DNA from 2 places in the Bradyrhizobium sp. HKCCYLRH3073 genome. Region 1 is predicted to be linked to the other one. Evidence: predicted binding sites of a transcription regulator. Region 1 holds the regulator's gene; the other holds the start of a gene.

Region 1 (7,844 bases):
GAAAGCCAGGATTCCCGTTTCGTTCTGCTAGGCGGCCTCGCGCAGCTTCCGATAGCCTTCCCGCCCGGTCGGGTCACGGGTGGTGTTGGCAATGGCGGAGCCGGTCAGGCCGCCAGCAGGACGTCCAGGAGGGCGGCGCGGGATCGCGGGCGTGATGGCCGACGTCTGGCCGCCGCGGGGCGCGCTGGCCGGCGGCTGGCCCGCGATCCGGCCCGGCGCGTCATCGGCGTTCGCCGCGCGCCTCAAGATCTGGGCGGCCGAGGAGGCCGGCGCGGGGCGGCTGCTGCCCTGGGTGCCGGTGGCATTCGGGGCCGGCATCGCGCTGTATTTCACCGCCGATCACGAGCCTGTGCTCTGGATCGCCGCCATCACGGCGGCGCTGCTCTGCCTCGTCGCCATCATGATGCGGCGGCATCGGCTGTTTCCGGCGGCCGTGATGATCGCGGCGGCGGCGTGCGGCTTTGCCACCGCGACCCTCAAGACCGCGCGGGTGGCGCATCCGGTGCTGGCGCGGCCGCTGTATTCGGTGGCGCTGTCCGGCTTCGTCGAGGCGCGCGACATCCGCGAGCGCAGCGACCGCATCGTGCTGCGCGTCACCGCGATGGAGAGCCCGCGCAACGCGATCACGCTGGCGCGGGTGCGGCTCGCGGTGCGCAAGGGCACGGCGCCCGAGGTCGGCAGCTTCGTGCAGCTCAAGGCGCGGCTGCTGCCGCCGATGGCCCCGGTGCGGCCGGGATCCTACGACTTCGCGCGCGACATGTTCTTCCAGGGCATCGGCGCCTCCGGCTTCGTGATGGGCGCGATCACGACGGCGCCGCCGCCGCAGGCCGCCGGCTTCGGCCTGGGCTATGCGGCGGCCATGCAGGGCCTGCGCGATGCGATCGATGCGCGCATCCGCGGCCGGCTGTCGGGTGACGAGCGGGCGATTGCCACCGCGCTGCTGACCGGCCGGCGCGACGCCATCACGCCCGATGTCAACGACGCGATGTTCATCTCCGGCCTCGGCCATGTGCTGTCGATCTCCGGCTATCACATGGCGGTCGTCGCCGGCGTCGTGTTCTTCGCCGTGCGCGCGCTGCTGGCGCTGATCCCCGGCCTTACCGTCAGCCTCCCGATCAAGAAATGGGCGGCGGCCGCGGCGCTGGTCGCGGCGGCGTTCTATCTGTTGCTCTCAGGCGCGGAGGTCGCGACCCAGAGGTCGTTCTTCATGACGGCCGTGGTGCTGATCGCGGTCATGGTCGACCGCCGCGCCGTCACTTTCCGCACGCTCGCGGTCGCGGCGATGATCGTGCTGATCGCAGCCCCCGAGGCGCTGGTGCATCCGAGCTTCCAGATGTCGTTCGCGGCAACGCTCGGCCTGGTCGCGCTGGTGCAGTTCGGCCTGCCCAGGCTGTTCGCGACGCCGGACAGCTCCACGACGCAGCGCGTCGCGCTGTGGGGCGGGCGCGAGCTTGCGATGCTGCTGCTGGCCTCGCTGATCGCGGGGCTCGCGACCACGCCCTATGCCGCCTTCCATTTCCATCGCGTGACGCCCTATGGCGTGCTCGCCAATCTCGCGGCGATGCCGGTGGTCTCGGCGCTGGTGATGCCGGCCGGCCTGATGGGCTTGCTGGCGGCGCCGTTCGGCCTGGATGGCGTCTGGTGGTCGCTGATGGGCCTCGGCATCGACTGGATGATCGCGGTGACGCGCTGGGTGGCGGCGCTGCCGGGCGCGGTCGGGCGCATCCCGGCCTTCGGCATCGGCCCGCTGATCCTGGCCAGCCTGGGCGTCATCCTGATCGGCCTGCTGCGCACACCGCTGCGCTGGTTGGGCGCCATGGGGCTTTTGGCCGCCACCGCCTGGGCGGCCGCGACGCCGCTGCCCGACGTCCTGGTCGCCGGCGATGGGCGCGCGGTGGCGGTGCGCGGCCGTGACGGACGCCTGCATGTGATGCGCGCCGGCAAGGATGTGTTCGCCACCAAGGAGTGGCTCGCGGCCGACGCCGATGCCCGGCTGCCGGCGGACGCCTCGCTCGCCGATGGCGTCTCCTGCGACGAGGCGGGCTGCGTGGTCGCGATGGCCGACGGCCGCTTCGCCGCCATGACCTTGCGCGCTGAGGCGCTCGCCGACGATTGCGCCCGTGTCGCGCTGATCGTCACCGCGCGCGCCGCGCCGTCATCCTGCGCGGCGGCCGTGATCGATCGCGAGCGGCTGCGGCAGCAGGGCGCCTTGTTGCTGGTGCAGCAGGGCATAGGCTTCGCCGTGACGCCGGCGCGTGCCGGCGGCACCGACCGCCCATGGTGGCCGGCACCCGCCGAGGCCGGCGCGTTCGACACGACGCTGACGCCGCGTGCGCCGGCCGCGCCGCTTCAGGACGCGACGCCGCCGGAGACCGAGCAGAGCGAGCAGGATTGAGTGCCGGGCAGCTCGAACGTGCCGAGATGATACTCGGTGTCGTCTGGTCCATCGAACAGCGATGGACCTTCGACCAGCGTGAACGCGGCGCCCGGATAGCGTTGCCAGATGGCGACGTCATCAGCCGTGACCGTCAGCCATCCGAACGCAAGCATGTAGCGGCCGGGCTCGGTGATCCGTCCGGCCTTGTTCCAATCGATCTTGTTGACCACGGCGGCAAGCTCCCCCGGCAAACAATGCCGGCCGAGGGATGTCGTTCCTATCCGATGCGATGCCGGACGTTCGCCCGAGAGGACTTTGCGCTTGCAGAACCCAAGTTGACCAAGTCTCCCACCGTCGAAAGCGCGCTCACGACCGACAGAAATGCCGACGCGCAGGCCCTCAGGTGATGCTGATGCGGCGAATCGGTGTGGCATGCGACGTCGGCACGTCCTCGCCGATGTCCGGGCGACGCTCTGCCGGCTGCTTGCTGACCGGCAATTGCAGCACGGTGACGCGCTGGCCCTCGCAGAGCTGGGTCACCAGCACGTGGCGGCCGTCGGCGAACTCGATCGCGTCGTGATGGCGATCGGGAATGTGGGTCTCGATGCTGTTGAACTTTGCGACGCGCTCGCGGATCGTCCGGGTCCAGAGCCAGCGGCTGTCGTAGCGGACGTCCTCGGCGAAGGCCAACTCGGTGCCGGGCATCATGCAGACTGCGACGGTCGGCTCGCTCTCCAGGGCGAAGCCGCGGGTGGCGGTGCCACGGAAGGTCATCGAGATCAACGTCTCGCCGACCTTGGCGGGACGGGACGCAACCGCATGGAGGCTGTAGTCACACATCGGATCGCTCCTCGTTGAGAGATAGCCGACCCACGCTCCCCCCGGACAGGCGCAGGCCTCTATCAGAGTGGACATCGATGGTGATGTTAGCGCGCGCTTCGCGGCAATTCTGCGCTGATCTGCATCGCGTGTGCCCGCGGCCGATCACAAGCGTTTGAGCATGCCGCGCTGCACATCATGAAGTGCATTCGCGTGTGGCGTATTTTGCTGGCTGCTTCCAGCTTGGCTGGCTTCTCGCTCGGCGGCGACAGCGCGTGCGCCCGCCGCCGATCGACCGATCCCATTCGCGATCAGTACTTGCGGTACAGCCCGACCAGCTTGCCTTGGATCTTCACCCGGTTCGGCGGCAGGATGCGCACCTCGTAGGCGGTGTTGGCCGGCTCGAGCGCGATCGATGCGCCGCGGCGGCGGAAGCGCTTCAAGGTCGCTTCCTCATCGTCGATCAGCGCCACCACGATGTCGCCGGTGTCGGCGGTCTCGTTGCGCTGGATCAGCGCCATGTCACCGTCGAGGATGCCGGCATCGACCATCGAGTCGCCGCGCACCTCGAGCGCATAGTGATCGCCGTTGCCGAGCATGTCGGCAGGCACGCTGATGGTGTGGCTGCGCGTCTGCAGCGCCTCGATCGGGGTACCGGCGGCGATGCGGCCCATCACCGGCACCGCGACAGGGCGCTCGCCATCGTCTAGCGCGGGAGTGCTGGTGCGCACCTTGCCGAGATTGCCTTCGATCACCGACGGCGTGAAGCCGCGACGGTTGCCCGCGGCCTGCGACAGCTCGGGCAGCTTGATCACCTCGATCGCGCGGGCGCGATTCGGCAGCCGGCGGATGAAGCCACGCTCCTCGAGCGCCGTGATCAGGCGATGAATGCCGGACTTCGAACGCAGATCGAGCGCATCCTTCATCTCGTCGAAGGACGGCGGCACGCCGGCTTCCTTGAGCCGCTCGTTGATGAACCGCAGAAGTTCGTACTGTTTGCGCGTCAGCATTTCGACCTGGTCCCCGGTTTGTTGTTGTCCGAGTCCAGGAGCTGCGCCTTGAGCACAAGCCGGCTGAGAGCGCCCTGGAGTCGGACCGTCATCGCGTCGCCCGCAACATACTAAAAACAAATCATGAACGGACACTATATGTTCGATGTGTGTTCCGCAATCCTAAAAATATGATGAACGGACCGGGCTTTACCGGGGAAGCGGCTCAGTTCGGCAGGCGCAGGATCTCGCACGGGCTGCCGGCAGGCGCCTTCGGCGCAAACGCCGGCCGGATCACCAGCGCCTGCGACAGCGCGAGGTTCCCGAGCAGCGACGAATCCTGCTGGCTCACTGGGGTGGCTACCAGCGTGCCGTCGGCGCGCTCCTCGAGCTGCGCCCGCAGATAGTCCTCGCGCGAATCGTTCGCCCCCAACTCGCGGCCGAGCAGGGCGGTCTCGCGCGGCATCACGGCCTCGTCGCGGCCGAGCAGGCGCCGAATCAGCGGCACCATGAACAGGATGGCGCAGACATAGGACGACACCGGATTGCCGGGCAGTCCGATCACCCTGATGTCGCCGAGCCGTCCGTGCATCATCGGCTTGCCCGGCCGCATCGCGATCTTCCAGAACGCCATTTCGACGCCCTCGGCCTCCAGCGCCTGCTTGACCAGGTCGTGATCGCCGACCGAGGCGCCGCCGGTCGTGATCAGGACGTCGGCCTCTGCCGCGCGGGCGCGCCGGATTCCAGCGACCGTCGCCGCCATCGTATCCGCGGCGATGCCGAGATCGATCGGCGTCGCGCCCTCGCTGCGCACCAGCGCCCGCAGCGCGTAGCCGTTGGAATAGACGATCTGCCCCGGGCCGGGCGTCGAGCCCGGCATCACCAGCTCGTCGCCGGTGGCGAGCAGCGCCACCTTCGGCCGCCGCCGCACCGGCAGCGCCGGATGATTCATGCTGGCCGCCAGGGACAGGTCGCGGTCGCTGAGCCGGCGCCCGGCCTTCAGCAGCACCATGCCCTGGTGGAAGTCGACGCCGGCCGGCCGGATGTGCCGGCCTGTGATCGCGGCCTCGGTGATCACGACATGGCCGTCCTCGGCGATCGTGTCCTCCTGGATCACCACCGCGTCGGCGCCTGCGGGGACAACGCCGCCGGTGAAGATCCGCGCCGCCTCGCCGGGCCCGACCACGCGATCGAACGGCCGTCCCGCCGCGACCTCGCCGATCACCTTCAGCCGCGCCTTGGCCTTGGCTGCGTCGGCCGCGCGCACCGCATAGCCATCCATCGCCGACATCGCCTCGGGCGGCTGCGTCCGCAGCGCCGCGAGGTCGCGGGCCAGGATGCGGTGATAGGCCTCGTCCAGCCCGACCATTTCCTCAGCCAGCGGCTCGGTGCCGGCGAGCACCGCGGACAACGCATCGGAGACCGGCATCAGGGCCATGGGATTACCTTCGGACGAAGACGGGCAGATCGACTGAATCGCCTTCTAACCGAACGCGCACGGGGTGGCCAAGAGCCTAAGCCGCTCCCGGCTTTCCGATCGTCTGAAGGTGCGTCGCGTGGCCCGCCGCCTCACGATCGCGCGAGAAACTCTGCAATCATGCCGGGGGGGGGCAGTCGCGATCTGCTCACGTGCACACGGAGTCCAGACGGAGCTATCCGGCAGCCGCGCGACAGGCGGCGCGCTCGGTGGTGTGCAGGATGTTTGCCACCATGTTCCGCAGCCAGACCGATGCGGCATCGCGGTCGAGCTGCAGCGGCCAGACCATCGAGACCGCCGGCAGCCGCAACTTCAACGGCGCCGGACAGAGCGCCAGCCCAAACCGGGGTCCGTAGAGCCTTGCCATCCGGGTCGGGATCGTGGTGATCACCGGTGACGCGGCCACCGTCGCCAGCACGCTGAGGAAATCCGAGGAGGCCGAGACCACGTTGAGCTCGGTGCCGATCTCATCCAGCGCCGCCTCCAGGCAGCCCTGCAGGCTGTTGGTCAGCGTCACCAGTGCGTGCGGAAGCGACAGATAGGCATCCAGGCCGATCGGTGTTTTCATCGCGATGCGCTTTGGATTGTAGACGCAGCTCAGCGCCTGCTCGAACAGGAACTGGGATCGGTGCCGCAGCGCCACCGCCTCGAAGCAGCCGACGCCGACATCCAAGGCGCCCTCGTCGAGCAGACGATGCACCTCGTTGCGTTCGGTCGGACGGCTGAGAAGCCGCACGCCGGGCGCCGTTCGACGCAGCTCCGCCGTGAGTTCGGGGATCAGCAGCAGCTCGACCTCGCTCGAGAATCCCAAGCGGATGGTGCGCTGCTCGGTCGCTGGGTCGAACTCCGGTGCGGCGTGCAACGCAGCCTGCATCTGGGCCAACGCCGCCCGAACCGGTCCGGCCAGCACCGCAGCCTTGGGGGTCGGCTGCATGATCGTGCCGACGCGGACGAACAGCTCATCCTGCAGCAGCACGCGAAGCGTCGACAGCGAATGGCTCATCGCCGGCTGCCCCACCTTCAGGCGCGCCGCCGCGCGTGTCACGCTGCGCTCCTGCATCAGCGCGTCGAACGCGACCAGCAGATTGAGGTCGAAGGAGCGAAGATCGAAATGATCGATGGACTGCATGAGTTGGATCGATTTGAGGAATGCATGACCTAATCGTAGATCTCGGCCCAGACAAGATCACCGTTCGGATCGAGGCCGCCAAACATGCAGGACATCACGACCTATCGCGTCGGGGACGCCACCATCAGCAGGATTTTCGAGATCGGTCTCGATGCGGTCGAGGGCGAGTTTCTGTTTCCAGGCGTGGACGCCGCCAGCATTGCCCGCGAACGCGGCCGTTTCGGGCCGGGATCGGTCGATCCGCGCACGGGATCGCTGCGCCTGAGCATCCATAGCTGGCTGGTGCGGACGCCGGAGCGGGTGGTGCTGATCGACACGGCCACCGGCAACGACAAGGAGCGGCCCGGCGCGGCCGTTCTGCATCGCCTGAACGAGCCGTTCCTCGACCGATTGCGGGCGGCCGGCGTCGCCCCCGACGATGTCGACCTCGTCCTGATGACGCATTTGCATGCGGATCACGTGGGCTGGAATACGCAGCTTGCCGATGGCCGCTGGACGCCGGTGTTTCCGAACGCCCAGCACGTTTTCTCGGGCCGAGAGCGCGCCTATGTCGCCGCCCTCTCGGCCGGCGACGGCTCGGACGCCGCGATCAGGGACGCGGCCGGGCTCGGACCCATGCTGCATCCACCGATGCCGGGGGTCTACGAAGACAGCGTGCTGCCGATCGTCGAGGCCGGCCTCGCGCGCGAGATCACGGTCGATGGCAGCGAGGTCGTCGACGGCTTCCGTTTTGTGCCGAGCCCCGGTCACAGCATCGATCACGCCTGCATCAGCTTCAGCTCGCGTGGCGAGCGCGCGCTGTTCTGGGGCGATGTGCTGCATCATCCGATGCAGGTCGCGCATCCGGACTGGAATTCGGTCTATTGCGAATTCCCGGAGGCGGCGCGGACCTCACGGCTATGGGCGATGAACCATGCCGCGGAGACCGGCTCCCTCGTGTTCACCACCCATTTCGCCGAGTCCTCGGCCGGGCGCGTCAGCCGCGACGGCGACCGGTTTGCCTGGCACTTCGCCTGATCCGAGATGGCCATGATCGATAATGCAACGTTCTCC
Region 2 (7,844 bases), on a different contig from region 1:
GTCGATTTGTCTCGTCGACTTTTGTCGCCGCGATCGGCGGAGCCGCCGGAATGTTGCCGCAGAGCGGCGGCTTGAAAAGGCCGGAGTTGGAAAACTATGATGATGGCACACCGTGGAACAGACGGCAGGTGCGCGCAGACGGTGCGGCCGCGAACATCCCGGCCTGCGGTCCACCGTTTCGGCACAGTGCCGCGGGCTTGGCGCATGGCGAGGCGATGGTATAAGGCGCCTCTACCGGGGAGTAACCAATGAAGAAGCTGATCGTGACGATGGCGGTCGCCGTGCTGGCAGGCTGGGCGGTTCCCGCGATGGCGCAAATGCCCAATATCAACCTTCTCGCCGACGGTCCCTCGAAGACGCCCGAGGAAAAGGAAGCTGAAGCGGCGCGGGAGCAGGCCTACAAGGACACCATGCGCAAGATTCCGGACGCCAAGACGAGCGCCGATCCCTGGGGCAACGTCCGCGCGGCGGAGCAGCCCAAGGCGGCGCCTGCCATGAAGACCACCGCGGCCAAGAAGCCGAAGGCTGTCGGCAGCACCAATTGAGATTTATCGCGTTCGGGTCGGGCGGGCTCTGACCCTCCGGGCCGATTGCGGACTCGGATTCCTCGCGGCCCCGTCTATATTGACGGTGTGGCAGCGCGTTGGAGTTCGTCGATGGGGATGCGGCCCCGGGACATTGCCAGCCGGATGGCGGCCCGGCGCCAGAAGGGCGCCGCACAGGCTCGCGACGGCTACGTTCGCGACACGTTCACGCTGCCGCGCGAGCAAGCGCGCGCCAAGGCCCGCGACTATCTGACCCGCTATCCCAAGGCCGGCTACATGAGCGCCGTCGAAAGCTGGCGCGAGCTTCCCGACGGGGCGATCGAGTTCACGATGCGGCGGCTTCCCAGCGCCGATTGAACGATTCCGGCAAGCGCCTCATTCCTTTTCGCCAAGAAGCTTGCGTGTGTCGCGATTGATGAAATGAAGCCGCGTGCAGGCCTTGCAGACCACGGTTTCATAGGAGCACGTGGGATCGCCTGGCTTCGGCTCTTCCAGCCAATGCTGCACGTTCATCCCCGTTCGCGGACATTTGAAGATCAGATTACCCATACAAATTTAAATGTCTGCCAGGATGCAGACAGGCATTTTGATCTCGATCAAGCTCGGCTGCCGAAATGACGCGCAGTCGACCTCGCGGCCACAGGCTGAGGTTGTGGTTCTCGTCGGTGACAATCCACAAGAGGCCTGGCGAGCCGTCAGGCCTGATCCAGCGACTCGGCGACGATCCGGATGCGGAAGACCGGCTGCCGTGCCTCGTCGAGCAGCTCCATCTGCCATTCGGAGTTTTCGGCGAGCTTGCGCGAGATGCTGCTGGCCATGTCGGCGCAGACGGTGGTCATCTCTTTCCAGGCTGCGTTGCGGTCGGCGCACTCGGTCCCATACTCGGACGCGCCTGAGAAGTGGCCGTTGCGGATACGAAAGAAATAGAGCGGCATTGCCAAAACCGGTGAGCCCTGACCGCCCCAGGCCGCTGGGTTTGATGTACGCACCACAAATGGAAGCGCAAAACCCACTCGGATCAATTCCGGTAAAATACGGTCGGTCGCGCTGTTCGCTTCGGTTAGGCTGATTGCCGTTGGTGATGTGCGGCGCAACCGGGCACAGCGAAGGCCGACGAATGAGCCTCGGACCGCCGCGGTCCGAGGCTCGGCGTCAACGTCGTAGCTTCCCAGCAAGGGCAGTTCGGCAATGACACAATTAAATTAGTACGAAACCTGTCGGCGTGCCTTGCGTCAGATCAAGGTTGCAATCTCGATCAACCGCCGCGGGACGCACTTGGCTGCGGTCGAAGATCCGTTCCGGCACGACTGTCAGTCGGTAGGCAATCTGCGTCGCGCCGTCGACCATTTCCAGGAGTTCGTCGCAGGCCGGACAACGCCTCTCTCCCGCGGCGCCTTGCTGCGAGTGAAGCTCGATCCTTTGAAGGCCGGCCCTGCAGGACGGACACGTCACGTCATCTCTTGTCATCGCCGATATGAAGCGCAGCGCCCGCAATCCGTTCCCCGACATCACGACAATGACGGAGGGAGATGCATCCCGAGCGGAGCTATCAACGTCGAAAGCCCCGGACGTCGTCCGGGGCTTTCTTTCGGCGCGGATGGTTTCAGGGCCGTGCGCCTACGGGTGACGGAGCCTGCAAATGTTGGAGCTGGCAGGCTGCAAGGGATCGGTCGACGCCGCATCACTGACAATACATCACGGACAATACGGGTCAGCCATCATCGCAACGAACAAACAAATCCGGGGCTGATCAAAAATTTGCTCAGACGTACGACAACCACGATCCTATAACGCAACCCAAAGTTTATGACAATGGTTTGTGGCTTGAAGATGTCGTGAGCGCCGGCGTGCCGCGTGATGCGGATCACGCGGGTCTTGTCCGGGCCATTCCTCAGGCCGGCATCAGGAGCTGCGCGAATGGCGCGCTAGCCCATCCTCGGGCATGGTCCGACACAGGGGCGTTCGAGGTTCGTCGTTTCATCTGTCGCTCGTCATATGGCGGTCGTCGAGCTGCTCGGATGCCGCTTGGTGCGGAACTTCATGGCCGGACTCTGCTTGCAGGGCGGCTGCACGTCTGCATCGAAATCGTGCGTCTGCACGCACGGTGAGCCGAACAAAAGCAGAAGAGGCGAGGGAACTTCGTTCTTCTCAGGAGAACCACGGACCGTGCGATCTACGCACGCGTGTAGGAGTTTGGTAGTTTCAAGGAAAAGTCTTGACGAGCTCGATCGGCCCGACGATCGCGGCATTGAAGTCGGCGAGGTCTTCGCTGGGAATCCAGTACTCGAGATGCTCTCGGCCGCCGGCCTCATGCACTTCGTACGCGTCGATGAAGCGTCGCAGGATCGCGAAGCGCAGCACATGGCCGCAGCCGCTCGCCGGTACGTTCCAGTCCCTCGCGATCTTCACGGCATAGGCCTCGGTCAGCACCGGGTAGAAGATCGGCTGCTCCGGAAGGCGCGGCGGAAACGCCCGCATGCCCGAGGCTGCGATCAAGGCGAACTCCTTTGGGCCGACCGGGCGCCACAGCGTGAGGGTCTGTTCCTTGTTGGATCCGGTCATGCTGGTCCCGAAAATTGGAAGCGGTAGGGGGCTCACAGAGAAGGACCAGCAGGATGATAGGGCACGGTCGAGACCACAATAACAACTTATAATTGAAGTGGCGTCTGTCACTGGCGCGAGAGGCGAGGTTGGAGCGCTCGGACAGGCCGGTCGTAATTCGCATGATCGCCGGTCGGCGGCTGCGCCGCTCGCGCGCATGGCCTCCGCCTTCAGCCGAGCCAGGATCCTCTCGCGGTCGCCGTCATCCAGCATCCCTTTACTTCGCTTGTGGGCCCGCTCGTCGGGCAGCGCTTCCTCAGCGGTGCTCGGTGCACTGGCGCCGGCCCTCGGCCCCTCGAGCGGCAGGCGTGTCCCCGCGGCTGTCAGGGGTTTGCGAAGAGAAGAGGCGTGATTGTCGAGAAGAACATATTGCGAACAAAGAACGGATGGAGTACATTCACCTCAAGATTGCTGGCCGACCTCGTTAACCGTTTGTCCATCTCGCGAATCCCCGCCATAAGGAGCGCCAATGTCCGCCACCGCCCTGCGTATCGTCGAAGGTTCCTCAATGGATAAGAGTAAGGCGCTCTCTGCTGCGCTGTCCCAGATCGAACGTCAGTTCGGCAAGGGCTCGGTGATGAAGCTGGGCAAGAACGACCGCTCGATGGATGTCGAGACGGTGTCGACCGGCTCGCTCGGGCTCGACATCGCGTTGGGGATCGGTGGGCTGCCGAAAGGGCGCATCGTCGAGATCTACGGTCCGGAATCCTCGGGCAAGACCACGCTGGCGCTGCACACGGTGGCGGAAGCGCAGAAGAAGGGCGGCATCTGTGCCTTCATCGATGCCGAGCATGCGCTCGATCCGGTCTATGCGCGCAAGCTGGGCGTCAACATCGATGAGCTCCTGATCTCACAGCCGGATACGGGTGAGCAGGCGCTGGAGATCTGCGACACCCTGGTGCGTTCCGGTGCGGTCGACGTGCTGGTGGTCGACTCGGTGGCGGCGCTGGTGCCGAAGGCGGAGCTCGAAGGCGAGATGGGCGAGTCGCTGCCGGGCCTGCAGGCCCGCCTGATGAGCCAGGCTCTGCGCAAGCTGACGGCCTCGATCAACAAGTCCAACACGATGGTGATCTTCATCAACCAGATTCGCATGAAGATCGGTGTGATGTACGGCTCGCCGGAGACCACCACCGGCGGCAATGCGCTGAAATTCTATGCCTCGGTCCGCCTCGACATCCGCCGCATCGGCGCGATCAAGGAGCGCGACGAGGTGATCGGCAATTCCACCCGTGTGAAGGTGGTGAAGAACAAGCTGGCGCCGCCGTTCAAGCAGGTCGAGTTCGACATCATGTATGGCGAGGGCGTCTCCAAGATGGGCGAGATCCTCGATCTCGGCGTCAAGGCCGGCATCGTCGAGAAGTCCGGCGCCTGGTTCTCTTACGATAGCCAGCGTCTCGGGCAGGGACGTGAGAATTCGAAATCGTTCCTCAAGACCAATCCGGACATGACCGCCAAGATCGAAGCCGCGATCCGCCAGAACTCCGGCCTGATCGCCGAGCAGATCCTGGCCGGCAATGCCGAGCGCGACGCCGACGGCGAGGAGCCGGCGGAGGAGTAGAGCTACGACGGCGGCGGGTGCCATGGACGTCGTGTTGCCGACGTTCCGGCGCCCGTTTGCAGATGTGTAGTGTTCTGCCGAAATCTGCGTTGCTGCATGACCAATGCAGTGAGCCCGGGTTTCTGAGCGCCGGATACGATCTTCAGCGCGAATAATCGAAAGCGTGCGAGCGGACCGGATCCGCGCGGCGGCACCGACGTTTCCGGCGCCGGTCCTGGGCGCCGGGAGCCGATTGCGAACGTGTTGATAGCGCCTTGAGCCAATCAGGTCGTGCCGGAGCCAACAGCATGACACGTTTGATTTTAGCGGCCGATGATCCCAGCGCCGGAGCGCTTCGGAGGGGCGGCTTTGCCGACCTGGTGGTGCCAATTCTCCATCGTTTCGTGTGGGGACCGCTGCCATCCGATGCCGAATTATCGGCTTATCTCGTCCAGCGCACCGTGCGACGGAAGCGGGGGCATTGGTTGGATTTCGCCTCGCGCGTCGACTTCATGGCGGTCGGCGGGCGGAGTCAGAGTTTTCTCGAACTTGTCGACCGTTGCGATAGCGTCGAACTGTGGATGGGGACCCGTCCGAACGATCAGTTGGTGCTGATCTGGCTCTTGGATTATCTGCGCGATTACGCCGAGATCGCGACGAAGATCGTGTTGCGACACCTCGATGCGCCAGTCTTCGACGCCTTGGCCAGACAACCCGCCGGCCGGACCATTGCCGGCGTGGCGCTCGCGCGTGAGCATCTCGACCTGGGCCATCTGGCATGGCAGGCGTTTCGGACGCCGACGCCGCAGGCCTGGTTCGATCTGTTGAATCAGGATCTCAGTGCACTGCCGCAGCTTCGCCGCTGCGTGCAGGAGATGCTCGATGAGCTTCCCGGTGTTGCCACGGGCCTGGGAGCATCGGAACTGCGAATCCTCGAATTGCTGTCAGCCGGCTATCAGCACCCCTTCGACCTGTTGCCGCATCATCGGGATCGCTTTCAACGCCGCGTCTATGACTATTGGGAAGGAGGCACGTTGCTTGACGGTCTGGCACTCGCGCCGGTGCCGGCAATTTCGGGCCTCGACGAATGGCCGTTCTCGGTCGAGATGCACGACAGCCGTGAACGCCTCGAGCGCTACAAGGCCAGCAGGCTGTCGCTGACGCCGCTCGGCAAGGCAATCCTCGCCGGCGAGGAGGATTTCAGCAGCCATAATCCGATCCGGCGCTGGTGGGGCGGCACCGAATTGATCAACGCCAATCTCTGGCGTTGGCATGCGGTGCTCATCGCTCCGGATCCGGGCACGTCTGACGTCATTGTTTGCCGCGAGCCGTGGCGCCCGATCGCTCGGAACATGCGTGAGGAAGCTTACTCCGCCGCCTGGGCGTAGTCCGCCACCGGCGGGCAGGAGCACACCAGATTGCGGTCGCCGTAGACGTTGTCGACGCGGCCGACCGGGCACCAGTACTTGTCGGTGCGCGAGGTGCCCGCGGGGAAGCAACCCTCGCTGCGGCGGTAGGCCCTGTTCCAATCGTCGTCGGCGATGTCGTGCACCGTGTGCGGCGCGTGGCGCAGCGGCGAGGCCTCGATTCCGAAGCGGCCCTGTTCGACCTCGGCGATCTCCTTGCGGATCGCGATCATGGCGTCGCAGAAGCGGTCGAGCTCAGCCTTGGACTCCGATTCCGTCGGCTCGATCATCAGGGTGCCCGCCACCGGGAAGCTCATCGTCGGCGCGTGGAAGCCGTAGTCGATCAGCCGCTTGGCGATGTCGTCGACGGTGACGCCGCTGCTCTGCTTGAGCGGCCGCGGGTCGATGATGCATTCATGCGCGACGCGGCCGCGCTCATTGCGGTAGAGCACCGGGAAATGCGCATCGAGCCGCGCCGCGACGTAGTTGGCGTTGAGGATCGCAATCTCGGTGGCGCGGGTCAGGCCGTCGCCGCCCATCAGCAGCATGTAGATGTAGGAGATGGTCAGGATCGAGGCCGAGCCGTAGGGGGCGGCCGAGACCGGCCCGATCGGATGCGCGCTCGCGCCGTCGGTCGCTGGGTGACCGGGCAGGAAGGGCGCCAGATGCGCCTTGACCCCGATCGGACCCATGCCGGGGCCGCCGCCGCCATGCGGAATGCAGAACGTCTTGTGCAGGTTGAAATGGCTGACATCGGCGCCGTAATCGCCGGGTCTGGAGAGGCCGACCTGCGCATTGAGGTTGGCGCCGTCGAGATAGACCTGTCCGCCGTGGGCATGGACGATGTCGCAGATGTCACGGATGTGCTCCTCGAACACGCCATGCGTCGAGGGATAGGTGATCATGATGGCGGCGAGCTTGGCGCTATGCACTTCCGCCTTGGCCGCGAGATCGGCGAGATCGACATTGCCGCCTGCATCGCAGCCGACCACGACCACCTCCATGCCGGCCATATGCGCGGAGGCGGGGTTGGTGCCGTGAGCGGACGAGGGAATCAGGCAGATCGTGCGGTGGCCCTCGCCACGCGCGGCATGGTAGCCCCGAATGGCCAGAAGCCCGGCATATTCGCCCTGCGCGCCCGAGTTCGGCTGCAGCGACACGGCGTCATAGCCGGAGATGCGGCACAGCCAGTCGGTCAGATCGGCGAACATCGTGTGATAGCCGGCCGCCTGCGCGCGCGGCACGAACGGGTGCAGGCTGGAAAATTCCGGCCAGGTCAGCGGGATCATCTCGGTGGTCGCGTTCAGCTTCATCGTGCACGAGCCAAGCGGAATCATCGCACGATCGAGCGCGAGGTCGCGGTCCGCAAGCTTGCGCAAATAGCGCAGCATCTCGGTCTCGGAGCGATGCGCGTGGAACACCGGATGCGCGAGGTACGGCCGCTGCCGCTTGAGCTCGGCCGGCAGCGCCTCGCGGGCTTCCGCCTCGATCGTCGTGTAGGAGAGGTCGCCGCCGAATGCGCGCCAGACGGCTTCGACGACATCGGCCGTCGTGGTCTCATCGAGCGCGATCCGCAGCCTGCTGCCGTCGCGGCCAAGATTGATCCGCTCGCCTTCGGCGCGGGCGATGATCGACTCGGACTTGGCGCCGGCCTCGACGGTGATCGTGTCGAAGAAGGTCTCGCTTTCCGGCGCAAAGCCGAGCTTGCGCAGCCCCGCAGCCAGCACCGCGGTCCGCCGATGCGCGGTGCGGGCG

Evidence for each region. The regulator LexA, encoded in region 1, represses DNA repair genes until DNA is damaged. The targets are predictions, from matches to a motif close to TGTTCNNNNTGTGTTCNG.
Region 2: recA (recombinase RecA) is a predicted target of LexA. The motif match lies at 3,507-3,524, and genes of this name have one in related genera.

The regions. Positions count from the first base shown of each region.
Region 1 covers NZ_JBNPUD010000007.1:21,261-29,104, reverse strand. The annotation lists gene ACQR1X_RS17645 (ComEC/Rec2 family competence protein) at 92-2,395, shown strand; gene ACQR1X_RS17640 (hypothetical protein) at 2,350-2,607, opposite strand; gene ACQR1X_RS17635 (hypothetical protein) at 2,777-3,217, opposite strand; gene lexA (transcriptional repressor LexA) at 3,508-4,206, opposite strand; gene ACQR1X_RS17625 (molybdopterin molybdotransferase MoeA) at 4,412-5,623, opposite strand; gene ACQR1X_RS17620 (LysR family transcriptional regulator) at 5,838-6,791, opposite strand; gene ACQR1X_RS17615 (MBL fold metallo-hydrolase) at 6,876-7,808, shown strand; gene ACQR1X_RS17610 (alpha/beta hydrolase) at 7,821-7,844, shown strand, end outside.
Region 2 covers NZ_JBNPUD010000011.1:61,278-69,121, forward strand. The annotation lists gene ACQR1X_RS24150 (hypothetical protein) at 249-545, shown strand; gene ACQR1X_RS24155 (hypothetical protein) at 657-902, shown strand; gene ACQR1X_RS24160 (DUF6894 family protein) at 1,241-1,480, opposite strand; gene ACQR1X_RS24165 (hypothetical protein) at 2,748-3,041, opposite strand; gene recA (recombinase RecA) at 3,616-4,704, shown strand; gene ACQR1X_RS24175 (DUF1835 domain-containing protein) at 4,992-6,071, shown strand; gene gcvP (aminomethyl-transferring glycine dehydrogenase) at 6,050-7,844, opposite strand, start outside.